Regions from separate parts of the Neptuniibacter marinus genome, predicted to be linked through region 3. Evidence: predicted binding sites of a transcription regulator. Region 3 holds the regulator's gene; each other region holds the start of a gene.
The links. The regulator LexA, encoded in region 3, represses DNA repair genes until DNA is damaged. The targets are predictions, from matches to a motif close to TACTGTNTANNTANACAGTA.

Region 1 (4,259 bases), 1.1 Mb from region 3:
AGTCCTGCGCCAATTTGACTGGCCAATCGGATACGTTGTGCTTCGCCGCCAGAAAGAGTGTCTGCATTACGATCTAAAGAGAGGTATTCAAGACCTACGTTAACCAAGAAACTTAGACGCTCTCGAATCTCTTTAAGTATCTTGTCTGCTATCTCGCCCTGTTTTCCAACTAATTCTAGTTGATTGAAATAATCTAAACTGTCGCCGATAGGTTTTTTGACTATCTGCGGTAATGTATGTTCATCAATAAAAACGTGGCGAGCATCTCTGCGTAAACGACTGCCATCACAGGAGGAGCAAGGTTGCATATTTAGATATTTAGCAAGGTCTTCACGAACGGTATCTGACTCTGTTTCTTTGTATCGGCGCTGTAGATTATTGAGGACGCCTTCAAAAGGGTGCGCTTTATTAATAATATCGCCACGGTCATTCAGATATTTAAATGTGACCGTCTCTTTACCTGTTCCTTCAAGAATCAGGTCTTGGTGCGCTGGTTTTAATTTATTGAACGGTGTGTCCATATCAAAACCATACTGCTCTGCTACGGCTTTAAGCTGTTGAAAGTAATAAAGGCTTCTTCTATCCCAGCCTCTAATAGCACCTTCTGATAGCGTTAAGCTGGCATCATGCACTACTTTGCTTTTATCAAAATATTGCTTTACGCCTAAACCATCACAACTTGGGCAAGCACCGTGAGGATTGTTAAAAGAGAATAAACGGGGTTCTAGCTCCTGGATACTGTGTCCGCAGGTGGGGCATGCGAAACGAGCTGAGAAGATCAGTTCATCTGTCTCGTCTTCCATGTTAGCTACTTTTGCAATGCCGTCAGTTAAATTGAGAGCGGTTTCAAAAGATTCTGCTAAACGAGTTTGCAGATCTGGGCGTACTTTAAAACGGTCTATAACGACTTCAATGTCGTGCTTTTTATTTTTATCTAATTCGGGCGCTGAATCTAAATCTACGACTATGCCATCGATGCGGGCACGGATAAAACCTTCTGCGCGTAGGTTGCTAATCGTGTGGAGCTGTTCACCTTTTCTGCCCTGAACTACGGGCGCTAGAAGCATAAGCTTAGTGCCTTCTTCTTTTTCAAGAACTTGGTCAACCATTTGGCTAATTGTTTGGGCTGCCAAAGGAAGATTGTGATCGGGGCAGCGTGGTTCACCCGCTCGGGCAAAGAGTAGACGTAGATAATCGTAGATCTCTGTAATAGTACCTACTGTTGAGCGTGGGTTGTGGGAAGTTGATTTCTGCTCGATAGAGATGGCGGGTGATAGCCCTTCTATATGATCAACATCAGGCTTTTCCATCATTGATAGAAATTGGCGCGCATACGTTGATAGTGACTCTACATATCGGCGCTGTCCCTCTGCATATAGAGTGTCGAAAGCAAGAGAAGACTTTCCGGAACCTGAAAGGCCAGTGATCACGATTAACTTATCGCGTGGTATTTCAATATCAATGTTTTTCAGGTTATGGGTGCGAGCACCTTGGACCAGAATCTTATCCATGTTTACGCCTGTTTTTGTTCAGTGAATCAGTAACGGTGCAAACCACTTGTTACTGTGAGCTATTTAGCTAAATCTTACTCAATATTGACTCGCTTAGTGTATACCTAAGGTCGAGCAAACATACCATTATAAAGACTTTTACGGTTGCCTGAAGCTCTATCTTTATTTCTATACAGATAGATAAATTATGATTACTGTTTGCTATGGGAGTTCAACTGATCGCGTGGTAAGCTTTGCTGTTATATGCGTAGCTTTTAGCATCTGACGCGAACAAAGATTTTGGAGAGAAAAATGGCACGTGGTGTTAACAAAGTAATTTTGGTCGGTAATCTGGGCGGGGATCCAGAAGTACGTTATATGCCTAACGGTAATGCTGTAACTAACGTAACAATTGCAACGTCTGAATCATGGAAAGATAAGCAGACAGGTCAGCAGCAAGAGCGTACAGAGTGGCACCGTGTTGTCTTTTTTAACCGATTAGCTGAAATCGCCGGCGAGTACATGCGCAAAGGCGGTAAAGTTTATGTCGAAGGTGCTTTGCGAACGCGTAAATGGCAGGACCAAAGTGGTGCTGATCGTTACACGACTGAGATCGTCGCCAGCGAAATGCAGCTGCTTGATAGTCGTGGTGCAGGGGATGGCGGTGGCTATCAGCAGCAGCCGCAAGCAGGTGGTTATGCGCCCCAGCAGTCTGCACCAGCACCTCAACAGCCTGCATCTCAGCCTCAGTATGCGCCTCAGCAGTCTAAACCTGCTCAGCGTCCTGCGGCGCCCCAGCAGTCAGCACCAGCACCTCAACCTGCTCCTGGGTTTGATGACTTTGATGATGATATTCCGTTCTAGCAGTCTATTAGTGAAATTTGTAACGTTTCACATAGAGTGAACTTCCTTAAGCCCGCATTTGCGGGCTTTTTGTTTTTTTTGCGTTGTAAGTATTGTTAGGCAGTCTTGAGCGGTTTCCGATCGCTCAAGGCTGTCTTTGTGATCGGTTTTCGCTCATTAAGTCTGAGTGAGTTACTATTATAAGCCTGTTCCTTTCTGTTTGTGGCGTGGTGCTATTCTTGCTTATACTTGATTAATAAAAATAATATTGTCCAATAATAGGATATTTCTTTGAACAGTGATCATTTAGTAGTTCGGCATATAAGATCACAAGAAAGTGAAGCGGTGGTTGAAGTTGATATATTGCCGCATGGAGTTTCAAAAAATCGCCTTACATCGAAATATCTATGGTTATCTCTTCTCGTTGCGCTAATCCCTTTGATTGGATTTGCGAGCCTGTACGATTCCTACTTCTCTCAGTTAGTCACCCGCTTAACGGAAGAGCAACTGGCGACAAGGGTCGCTGCTACTCAAAATGAGTTTCGTGTTTTTATTCGTGAACGTAAGTTTGAGATTCAGGCGTTGACGGATCAATTTGATAGCCCTGAATATTTTGTTCCTGAGGGGCGACAGAATATCTCCTCAGAGCTTGAGAGTTTCTTGCGGTTACAAGTGGATGCGAGAAGTGTCTATGGGGTTGTATTTTTCGATGAAAGAGGTGAGGTTGCATGGAGCTTTCCAGATAAGCGGGAAATAGGTTTAATTTCTAAGAATAATATTTATGAGTTTGAAGGTGCAGAACTGATCGGCCCGTCAGCATACTCTATGGAGCGCCCTTCGGGAGTTGTTTTACGGGCTTCGCAGCAGTTGGATGTTAATACAGATCAAAGGGGTAGTATTGGTCTGGTTCTTCGATTTAATTCATTTACAGAGATATTGCGTGGCTTAGATCAGGGAAGCACGTTTCGGGTTTTGCTAAAGGCTGGGGATGGCAATACCTACGATGTGGTTGGTCAGCCGGTAAACGTTACTGAAAATTCAGTGCAAAAATTTAGTTTGCTACCGGGATGGTCGTTACAGGTAATACAAGATCGAGAGTTGGTCATGTCGCCGGTTGAAAGGATGCGTTATTGGCTAATTATTCTGATGATATTCACCGTAGCTGGGTTATTTTGGTTGCATATGAGCATCTCACGGCGTTTAAATCGACAAGTTGAAAGTCTGATTGATAGTGTTGAGCAGGTGGCCCTTGGTAATTTGGAGGCGCCAGTTGCCCATGTTCAAGGGATGGAGATGCTGCGCCTCACCCAGTCGATTGAGCGAATGAGACTTCAATTGAAAAAATTCATTCGGTCTACTTTAGCTATAGAGCGACAGGCGACTTTGGGCCAGCTAGCGGCAGGCCTAGCGCATGATATACGCAACCCCTTAACGACTATCCGCACAACTGTAGCAGCGCTCTCTCGACGAGAAAAAAATCCAGAAAATAAAGAGATGATGAGCCTCGTAGAGGAAGAGATCGATCGTGTGAACGATGTGCTTGAAAATCTACTTAACTTTGCTCGACCTCGGGACCCTTTAGCAAGCCGAATTGATGCGAAGGAGCTACTTAGTAGTGTTGTTGCATTGGTTGGAGCATCTGCTCGCAATCAAAATATAGAGTTACGCATGCAGTGTCCTCCATCTATGTTTTTGATAGCTGATGAAGGGCATGTTCGGCAAGTATTAATGAATCTGTTATTGAATGCGCTCGAGGCGATGTCTGTTCAAGGTGATTTGATCGCACTGGATGGATGTCAAAAGGGTGCAGAAATTGCGTTATCTGTCCGAGATAATGGGCAAGGAATGCCAGAAGATATTTTGGCTCATATTATGGAGCCTTTCTATACAACGAAATCTGCCGGTACAGGGTTAGGGTTAGCGATT
Region 2 (4,259 bases), 150 kb from region 3:
GCTAAATCCCCTGCCTTTTCAAGCACTGGACCAGAAGTAGTTTTAATCTCCGACCCCATCTCATTGGCAATAATATTAGCCAATGTAGTTTTACCTAAGCCTGGAGGACCAAAGATAAGCGTGTGATCTAAAGCTTCCTTACGCATCTTCGCAGCCTGAATAAAAATTTCCATCTGCTCACGTACAACAGGCTGCCCCACATAATCTTCAAGGGTTTTAGGGCGAATAGCTCGATCTGTTGCCTCTTCTACAGGATTACTTAGCGGCGAGATAAATCGGTCAGCTTCTATCACTTACAATACTCCTACCCAACCATTGCTCGTAGAGCGTAACGAATAAGCGCTTCACTGCTACTTGTAGCACCTAAAGCTTTTACCGCTTGCGCTACCGATTTAGTCGCTTGAACAGGCTTATAACCTAAAGCGACCAAGGCGCTTTCAGCCTCAGATCGAGAATCAGCAACAGGTTCAAAAGCGGCCATATCTGGGCCATCCGCAGCTGACAGCTGAAATTCGCTTGAGCTTTCAAGGCCCAATGCCTGAATTTTATCTTTCATCTCAACAATCAAACGTTCTGCAGTTTTTTTGCCTACACCGGGTAATTTTACTAACGATGCGGTATCACCATCATTAACACAACGTACAAATTCGGCGGTAGAAATACCCGATAAAATTGTGATTGCAAGTTTGGGCCCTACGCCATTGGCTTTAATCAGCGTTCGAAACAGTGTGCGCTCCTCCCGTTCATAAAAACCATAAAGTAACTGCGCATCTTCACGGGTCACAAAGTGAGTAAACAAAATCAGCTGCGAACCACATTCGGGTAAGCGATAGAAAGTGTTCATTGAGGCTTCAACCTCGTAACCCACTCCATTCACATCAATAACCAATTGTGGAGGGCGCTTCTCTATTAACTCACCTTTTAATCGACCTATCACTGATCCTGTCCCTTTTTCATATCTTCTAACTTATGCCCTGCGACAATAAATTCTGGCAATTTCAAGTTCGCAAAAATGGTAGCCATGCGAACAACAAATACTATCGACATGGCTATAAGTACCAATAACTGCTCTTCTACCACCTCATAAAACGCAATATAGAATATCGCACCGACAATAGAACAAGTCGCATAAAGCTCGCCGTCACGCTGAAGTATTAACGGAATTTGACCTGTGAGAATGTCACGAATCATACCTCCGGCACAACCCGTTATTACCCCCATCATAACAGCGATAATCGGTGAAAATTCTAATGCTAAGGCTTTTTCAGCACCAAGAACTGTAAAGAGCGCTAACCCCATCGCATCAAGTATTAACAATAACCTTCTTGGGTATTGCATATAGCGACACACCACAAAAGCAACAACCGCAGAAATAATCGCTACCCAAAGGTAAGTCGTATCAGCAATCCAAACAACCGGGTGAATATCCAATGTGATATCACGAATAGTTCCGCCACCAATTGAGGTCACAATAGCTAACACTACCACCCCTAAAATATCTAAACGCTTCCCTTGGGCTGCTAAAGCTCCCGCAGTGGCGAAAACCGCAACACCCAGAAGGTCGGCAATATAGATAAAATATTCGTAACTCATGATTAAACTCTTATAAGTAACAATGCTGCCTAAGCAACTAGAAAATTAACGGCGCCAACTCGCATTTCGCGACGACATACTGCCCGATGTCTTAATCAAACTGCTACGTGTATGAGAATGACAAAGCGCAATGGCCAAAGCATCAGCGGCATCCGCTTGAGGCGCGCCTGGCAACTTAAGAATTTGAGTCACCATATGCTGGATCTGTGCCTTGTCAGCTGAACCTTTGCCCACAACAGATTGCTTAACTTTACGCGCTGCGTATTCATAAACAGGAAGGTCTGCATTAGTGCCTGCCACAATAGCCACGCCACGCGCCTGACCTAGTTTTAAAGCGGAGTCAGCATTACGTGCCATAAACACCTGTTCAATGGCCATCTCTTGAGGACAATAACGCTCTATGACCTCAGAAACCCCTGTAAAAACCTGCTGTAGTCGCTCTGGCAGCTCATCACCTTTGATGCGTATACAGCCGCTAGCAACATATTCATTTTTATTGCCAACACTATTAATCACACCGTAACCTGTGATGCGCGACCCTGGATCTATTCCTAATATAAGCATCTGTTTAATACATTCTGATTCAAATTGCGGTTCAAAATCACCAACCCAAAAAAAATACTGTTTATTTATACAGCAAAGAATACAGGAGCTAGCCCATTTTAAAAACCCTGAACCCACTAATATTGAGGAATAAAAAAAGCCGAGAGTATAATCCCGGCCATTAGAAAGAGGAAAGCAAATTATTCGTCCATCGATTCTTCAGGGATAATGGCATTGTGATAAACGTTCTGAGAATCATCAAAATCCTCTAGCGCATCGATCAGCTTTAGTATTTTTCGCCCCGCATCTACATCCAACTCAACCGTTGTTGATGGAATCATCGCAATTTCCGCATGAACCGGCTGCAAGCCTGCATCTTCCAAACCTTGCTTTACATCCATGAACTCATGCCAATCGGTGAACACATCTATAGAGTTATCATCATTAGTAACCACATCTTCAGCACCAGCCTCAAGTGCGGCTTCCATAACAATCTCTTCATCCAGATCGTCCCCAAAGGTGATCTGACCTTTCTTATCAAATAGGTAAGCAACCGAACCACTTGTACCTAAGTTTCCACCAAACTTATTAAAAGCAGCGCGTACTCCAGCAACCGTACGATTAACATTATCTGTCATACACTCAACAAGAATTGCCACACCATTGGCACCATAACCTTCATAGGTTAACTCATCGTAATTATCGCCTTCTGCGCCCCCTGCTCCACGTAGAATCGCTTTATCGATGGTATCGCGCTTCATATTAGCGCCAAGGCTTTTATCAACCGCCGCACGTAAACGAGGGTTGTCATCAGGATTACCGCCGCCCTCTTTTGCAGCAACCACAAGTTCACGAATCAGCTTAGTAAAAACCTTACCACGCTTAGCGTCTTGCGCCGCCTTACGGTGTTTAATATTTGCAAATTTAGAATGACCAGCCATCACCCTCTCCCTATCTACCGTATGTTTTAAAATAATGGTCTATAAATACAAATAAACTGCCCGAAGGCAGTTTATTATTAAGACTAAAAGGCCTCTTTAAGCGCCCTATTACTATAAAACGAAAACTAAGGCGTTTTACGTAATTTAATATTTAATTCACGAAGCTGAACAGCGCTCACTTCACCTGGCGCGTTGGTCATCGGGCAAGATGCACTCTGCGTTTTAGGGAAAGCGATAACTTCACGGATAGACTCCGAACCAGTCATCAGCATAATCAAACGGTCTAAACCAAATGCTAAACCACCATGCGGAGGCGCACCAAACTTTAGGGCCGTTAGTAGGAAGCCAAATTTATCCTCAGCTTCTTCGTCAGAAATACCTAGGATTTCAAGTACTTTGGCTTGCATCTCTTGATCATGGATACGGATAGAACCGCCACCCAGCTCACAACCATTAAGCACCATGTCATACGCACGTGACAGGGCCGCTAGCGGATCAGCTTTAAGCTCTTCTGGTGAGCAGCTTGGTGCCGTAAATGGATGATGAAGCGCAGTTAAACCGCCATCACTTGTCTCTTCAAACATTGGGAAATCAACAACCCAAAGTGGCGCCCACTCGCGCTGAGACATTTCAAGATCTTCACCTACTTTAATACGTAAAGCGCCTAGTGCTTCAGAAACCACTTTTTCTTGATCAGCACCGAAGAAAACAATATCGCCATTTTCTGCGCCTAAGCGTTCCATAATCGCCATCGTTACATCATCACCTAAGAACTTGATGATAGGTGACTGAAGGCCATTCGCGCCGTTTTCAATTTCATTCACTTTGATCCACGCCAAGCCCTTAGCACCATAAATGCTAACAAACTTAGTGTAATCATCGATATTTTTACGTGTCAGCTTAGCTCCGCCTGGTACTTTAAGTGCTGCAACACGGCCTTTAGGATCTTTAGCTGGGCCGGCAAAGACTTTGAACTCAATCTCGGCCATTAAATCCGCAACATCAACCAATTCCATTGGAAAACGGAGATCTGGCTTATCAGAACCAAAACGCTGCATCGCTTCAGAATAAGGCATGCGTGGGAAATCGCCCAGGTCAATACCCTTAAGCTCAAGGAATAGTTTACGAACCATTTTTTCAGTTAGGCCCATGATTGATTCTTCATCCATAAAGGATGTTTCA
Region 3 (4,259 bases):
GCTCGAATGGAAGAAAGCTTAGATGACGTTGCTGAAGGGAGTGCAGATTGGAAAGCATTGCTTGATCAGTTTTATGCGGATTTCTCTGCAAAATTAGAAGAAGCACAAAGTGATGAGCATGGGATGAGGCCTAATACGCCGACAGAGACGGACATTAGCTGTCCTGACTGCGGCCGTCATATGATGATCCGCACGGCGAGTACCGGTGTTTTTCTCGGTTGTTCTGGATATAGCTTACCTCCGAAAGAACGTTGTAAATGTACTATTAACTTAACCCCTGGTGATGAGGTGGTTAGCGTTGATGGTGATGACGAAGAAGAGTCACGTATTTTACGTAATAAACATCGTTGCGGCATATGCGGTTCGGCGATGGACTCTTATCTAATAGATGAGAAACGTAAACTTCATGTGTGTGGTAATAATCCCGATTGTTCTGGTTTTGAGGTTGAGGCTGGAGAATATAGAATTAAAGGTTATGACGGGCCTGTATTAGAGTGTGATAAATGCTCGGCTGAAATGCAGTTAAAAACAGGTCGGTTCGGTAAATATTTTGGTTGTACAGAGTGTAAAAACACCCGCAAGTTGCTAAGAAGTGGTGAAGCTGCACCGCCAAAAATGGATCCTGTTCCTATGCCTGAATTGGCTTGTGAAAAGGTTGAGGATACATATATTCTTCGTGATGGGGCATCAGGCTTATTTCTTGCTGCCAGTCAGTTTCCACGAAATAGGGAAACAAGAGCACCAAAAATTGTTGAGTTGTTGCCGCACCAAAGTGAAATAGATCCTAAATATGAATTTTTGTTTAGTGCGCCTAAAAAAGATGCTGATGGAAATTTAACGGTTGTTCGATATAGTCGCAAGACTAAGGAGCAATACGTCATGACCGAGGTCAATGGTAAAGCGACCGGTTGGCGGGCATTCTATCAGGATGGGAAGTGGGTCGTTGAAGAAGCCCGCAAAAAGGCGAAAAAATAGTTAGGGTACTCCATGAGCGGTATTTATTTAGCACGGACTAATCAGAAATTAAGTTTTACACGTATTCATCTTGAGCTACTAAAGCAAGCTCAAGATGATACCAGCTGGAATAAACATGCACTCATCGAATCATTTAATGAATCTGTTCTTTTTCACTTAATGTCTGCTTATGACGCGTTTTTACGTGAAATAGCAGAAGTTTATAAAGTGGATACTGAAACTTTAGAGGGTTACCGATCGTTAGCTGCTGAACTTGAAGTTACCGGTGTTGAAAGCCCCGAGCTAAAACAATTAAGTGTGCTAGAGAATGATTCGACAGCTTGGCTACATAAGATGATAGGTGCTTATGAAGCCTGTTGGCATGGTGCGGATAAGAAAGGGGCTACTAGCGATACTAAAAGCCTGTCAGAGATCCATGTGTTGCAGGTTAATCCTGATCATGCGGAAGATAAGGCGATTATAGTCGAGTATGAAGGTTGGTTTAATGCTTTGTCTCAGTTAGTTGATTCTCTGAGAGAAGGAATGCAGGAGTGGTAAAATAAGTGTCAGGTATAGCGTCGGAAATGGTATTAGAAATAATAGAGCTTGAAAATGGTGAATTGGCCATACGGAATGCAGATAGTGATGCGGAGCCAATGATTAAGGTTAATTTCTCATCTGAGTTGAAAGATAAGTTAAATGGGCACTATCTTGACGTAGCGCGGGTCATGTTAACCGCGGGTATTCAGATGGTTGCCGAATCAGGTTTTGACTTGGATGATAATGCCGAGTCTGAATCAGAGCCAGAACCTATTATTCATTAAACTGGATTGCAAAAGCCCTCTTATCTATCAGGGCCTTAGCTATGCTGTCTTCGACGTATAACTATTCCGTGGCTTTGCCCTTGCTTTGCCGCATTTTCTAACTCATTTAGCTCCTTTTCTGAAAGGTAACCAGGCCATGAAATGACGGAGTGGCTTGTGCCTGTGCTTAAGGCTTGTTTAGCTAAAGCGAAGGTGCTGTGCTTGTTATCTGGGTTTAACAGAATTACTTTGTTTAGATCTATGCCCGCGTCAGCTAGAAGCTGTTTAGGTAAAAGTACAGGGGGTGCAATCCAGACAAACCATCTATCATCTTGACTCAGTTGTGCCAGTAGAGGCATGAGCATAGGGATGTTAGAGAAGTTGTTATTCTGCACTACAATCTCTGTAACACTGCCAGCTAACTCCGATTTTGTAGAAGGGGTTACCGGAAGGGATGTAACTTTAGCTGATACTTTGTTTTTTAGAAGAACAAGTGGAGCCTTAGTACTTACTGGAAGTGCCATCATTTTTAGTTACCTCTGCGAATTACACCAACGCTTAAGCCTTCAATCGCGATTTCTTGCTCTTTCAAGTCAATGACAATCGGTTCAAATTCTTCATTTTCAGCGATAAGATAAACGATATTTCCCTCTTTCTTAAAACGTTTAACCGTGACTTCATCTTCAATTCTTGCAACGACAATTTCGCCATCTTTTGCTGTATTACATTGGTGTACTGCAAGTAGGTCTCCATCCATAATGCCAATGTTTCTCATACTTTCACCTTTTACTCGAAGCAGATAATCTGCTTTGGGTTGGAAAAAGTTTGACGAAATTGTGCAGTGATCTTCTACATGTTCTTCGGCTAATATCGGGGAGCCTGCAGCAACTTGACCAATAATAGGTATACCTAAATCGGCTTCGAGCTCAGGGACTCTGATTCCTCGTGATGTACCTGGAATAATTTCAATAGCTCCTTTACGTGCTAAAGCCTTCATGTGTTCTTCAGCTGCATTAGCTGATCGGAAGCCTAAGTCCCGGGCAATATCGGCACGGGTAGGCGGGTAACCCGTTTCGTCGATGTGTCGCTTGATACATTCAAGCACTTCAGTTTGTCGTTTCGTTAGCTTCATAGTATTTGTCTGTTTGTTTATACAGTACGTGTATTTTTATACAGTATTTTGCGTTTGTAAAGAAACTTATGTTTTTTTATACAGTGTTTTTTGTTTTTCTTCCTAGTGAGCTGTTAGAATTACATCTAGACATCCAATCCTAGGTTCGGTACTTCCTTTGTTAGATAAGCAGCTTAAACAGTCAATACAGCAGGCCTATAGTACGTTCTTAAGTAGTCGTGGGCTTCAATCTCGTTATGGTCAAAAAATGATGATTGCTGAGATTGCGCGAACTTTAGCTGCGATCTCGCAGAACAGTGAAGGCGAACGTAATGGTGGTTCGCATATTAGTGTGGTAGAAGCGGGAACAGGTACGGGTAAAACATTAGCCTATTTGTTGGCGGCTGTTCCCATTGCCCAGCAGCGAAAGAAAAAGGTTGTTGTATCTACGGCAACAGTTGCTTTGCAAGAGCAGCTAATCATGAAGGATCTGCCCCAGTTAGTAACAGAGGCTGGCGTTAATCTGACCTATGGCTTGGCGAAAGGACGTGGTAGGTATTTTTGTATTTCTAGTGCAGAAAAAGTACTAGAGCAGCAAAATGAGTTAGGCCAGATCGCGTTGTATGAAGATGAAGTTGCGCAAAAAATTGATCAGTCAGATATTTCTCAAGTTCAGGAATTGCTGAGTTTGTATGCTTCTGGTGAGTGGGATGGCGATCGTGATGGATTAAAAAATACTGTGGCTGATCCTATTTGGCGGTTATCCACCAGTGATCATATGCAGTGTACTAATCGGCGCTGCAGTAATTTTTCAATTTGTCCTTTTTTTAAAGCCCGACAAGAGCTTGACCGTTGGGATCTGATTGTTGCAAATCATGACTTAGTGTTAGCTGATCTCTCCCTTGGCGGTGGTGCGATTCTTTCCGCTCCGGAAGATACGATCTATATTTTTGATGAAGGTCACCATCTTGGTACGAAAACTACAGGTCATTTTTCTTATAGATTACGTGTTAAATCTAGTCAGCGCTGGTTGGCGAAAGTTACTCGTTCATTAAATAAGCTGCTAAATGACACATCAGCGCATGTGGTATTGCAGGGCTATGTAGAAAAAATGGCTAACCCCTTCTCTGATATGGAGCGTTCACTTGAGGAGTGGCAGTTGCTGTTGCAGCAGTTATTAATAGATAAACTTCAGGGGGCAAGTGACCGTTATCGGTTTGCTCAAGGGGTTATTCCTGAGCCTTTGCAACTTATTTGTCATAACTTCGCTACGGCAGCCGAACGTGTTGTACTCAAATTGGAGCAGATAGTCGATCTATTAAAAGAGGCGATGGATGGTGAGTTGGCTGATATTGATAGATCCATTGCTGAAAAATGGTACCCGCAAATGG

Region 1: a site for LexA is predicted at 1,670-1,689, ahead of uvrA (excinuclease ABC subunit UvrA). Genes of this name have one in related genera too.
Region 2: a site for LexA is predicted at 2,213-2,232, ahead of ruvC (crossover junction endodeoxyribonuclease RuvC). Genes of this name have one in related genera too.

Annotation. Positions count from the first base shown of each region.
Region 1 is NZ_OZ245004.1:3,744,901-3,749,159, reverse strand. Features, by position in the region: gene uvrA (excinuclease ABC subunit UvrA) at 1-1,511, opposite strand, end outside; gene ssb (single-stranded DNA-binding protein) at 1,803-2,354, shown strand; gene ACOQOE_RS17750 (ATP-binding protein) at 2,625-4,259, shown strand, end outside.
Region 2 is NZ_OZ245004.1:2,504,541-2,508,799, forward strand. Features, by position in the region: gene ruvB (Holliday junction branch migration DNA helicase RuvB) at 1-293, opposite strand, end outside; gene ruvA (Holliday junction branch migration protein RuvA) at 305-937, opposite strand; gene ACOQOE_RS11900 (trimeric intracellular cation channel family protein) at 934-1,593, opposite strand; gene ruvC (crossover junction endodeoxyribonuclease RuvC) at 1,639-2,157, opposite strand; gene ACOQOE_RS11910 (YebC/PmpR family DNA-binding transcriptional regulator) at 2,337-3,077, opposite strand; gene aspS (aspartate--tRNA ligase) at 3,203-4,259, opposite strand, start outside.
Region 3 is NZ_OZ245004.1:2,654,589-2,658,847, reverse strand. Features, by position in the region: gene topA (type I DNA topoisomerase) at 1-975, shown strand, start outside; gene ACOQOE_RS12565 (DUF6586 family protein) at 988-1,512, shown strand; gene ACOQOE_RS12560 (hypothetical protein) at 1,539-1,778, shown strand; gene ACOQOE_RS12555 (cell division inhibitor SulA) at 1,814-2,284, opposite strand; gene lexA (transcriptional repressor LexA) at 2,287-2,889, opposite strand; gene dinG (ATP-dependent DNA helicase DinG) at 3,047-4,259, shown strand, end outside.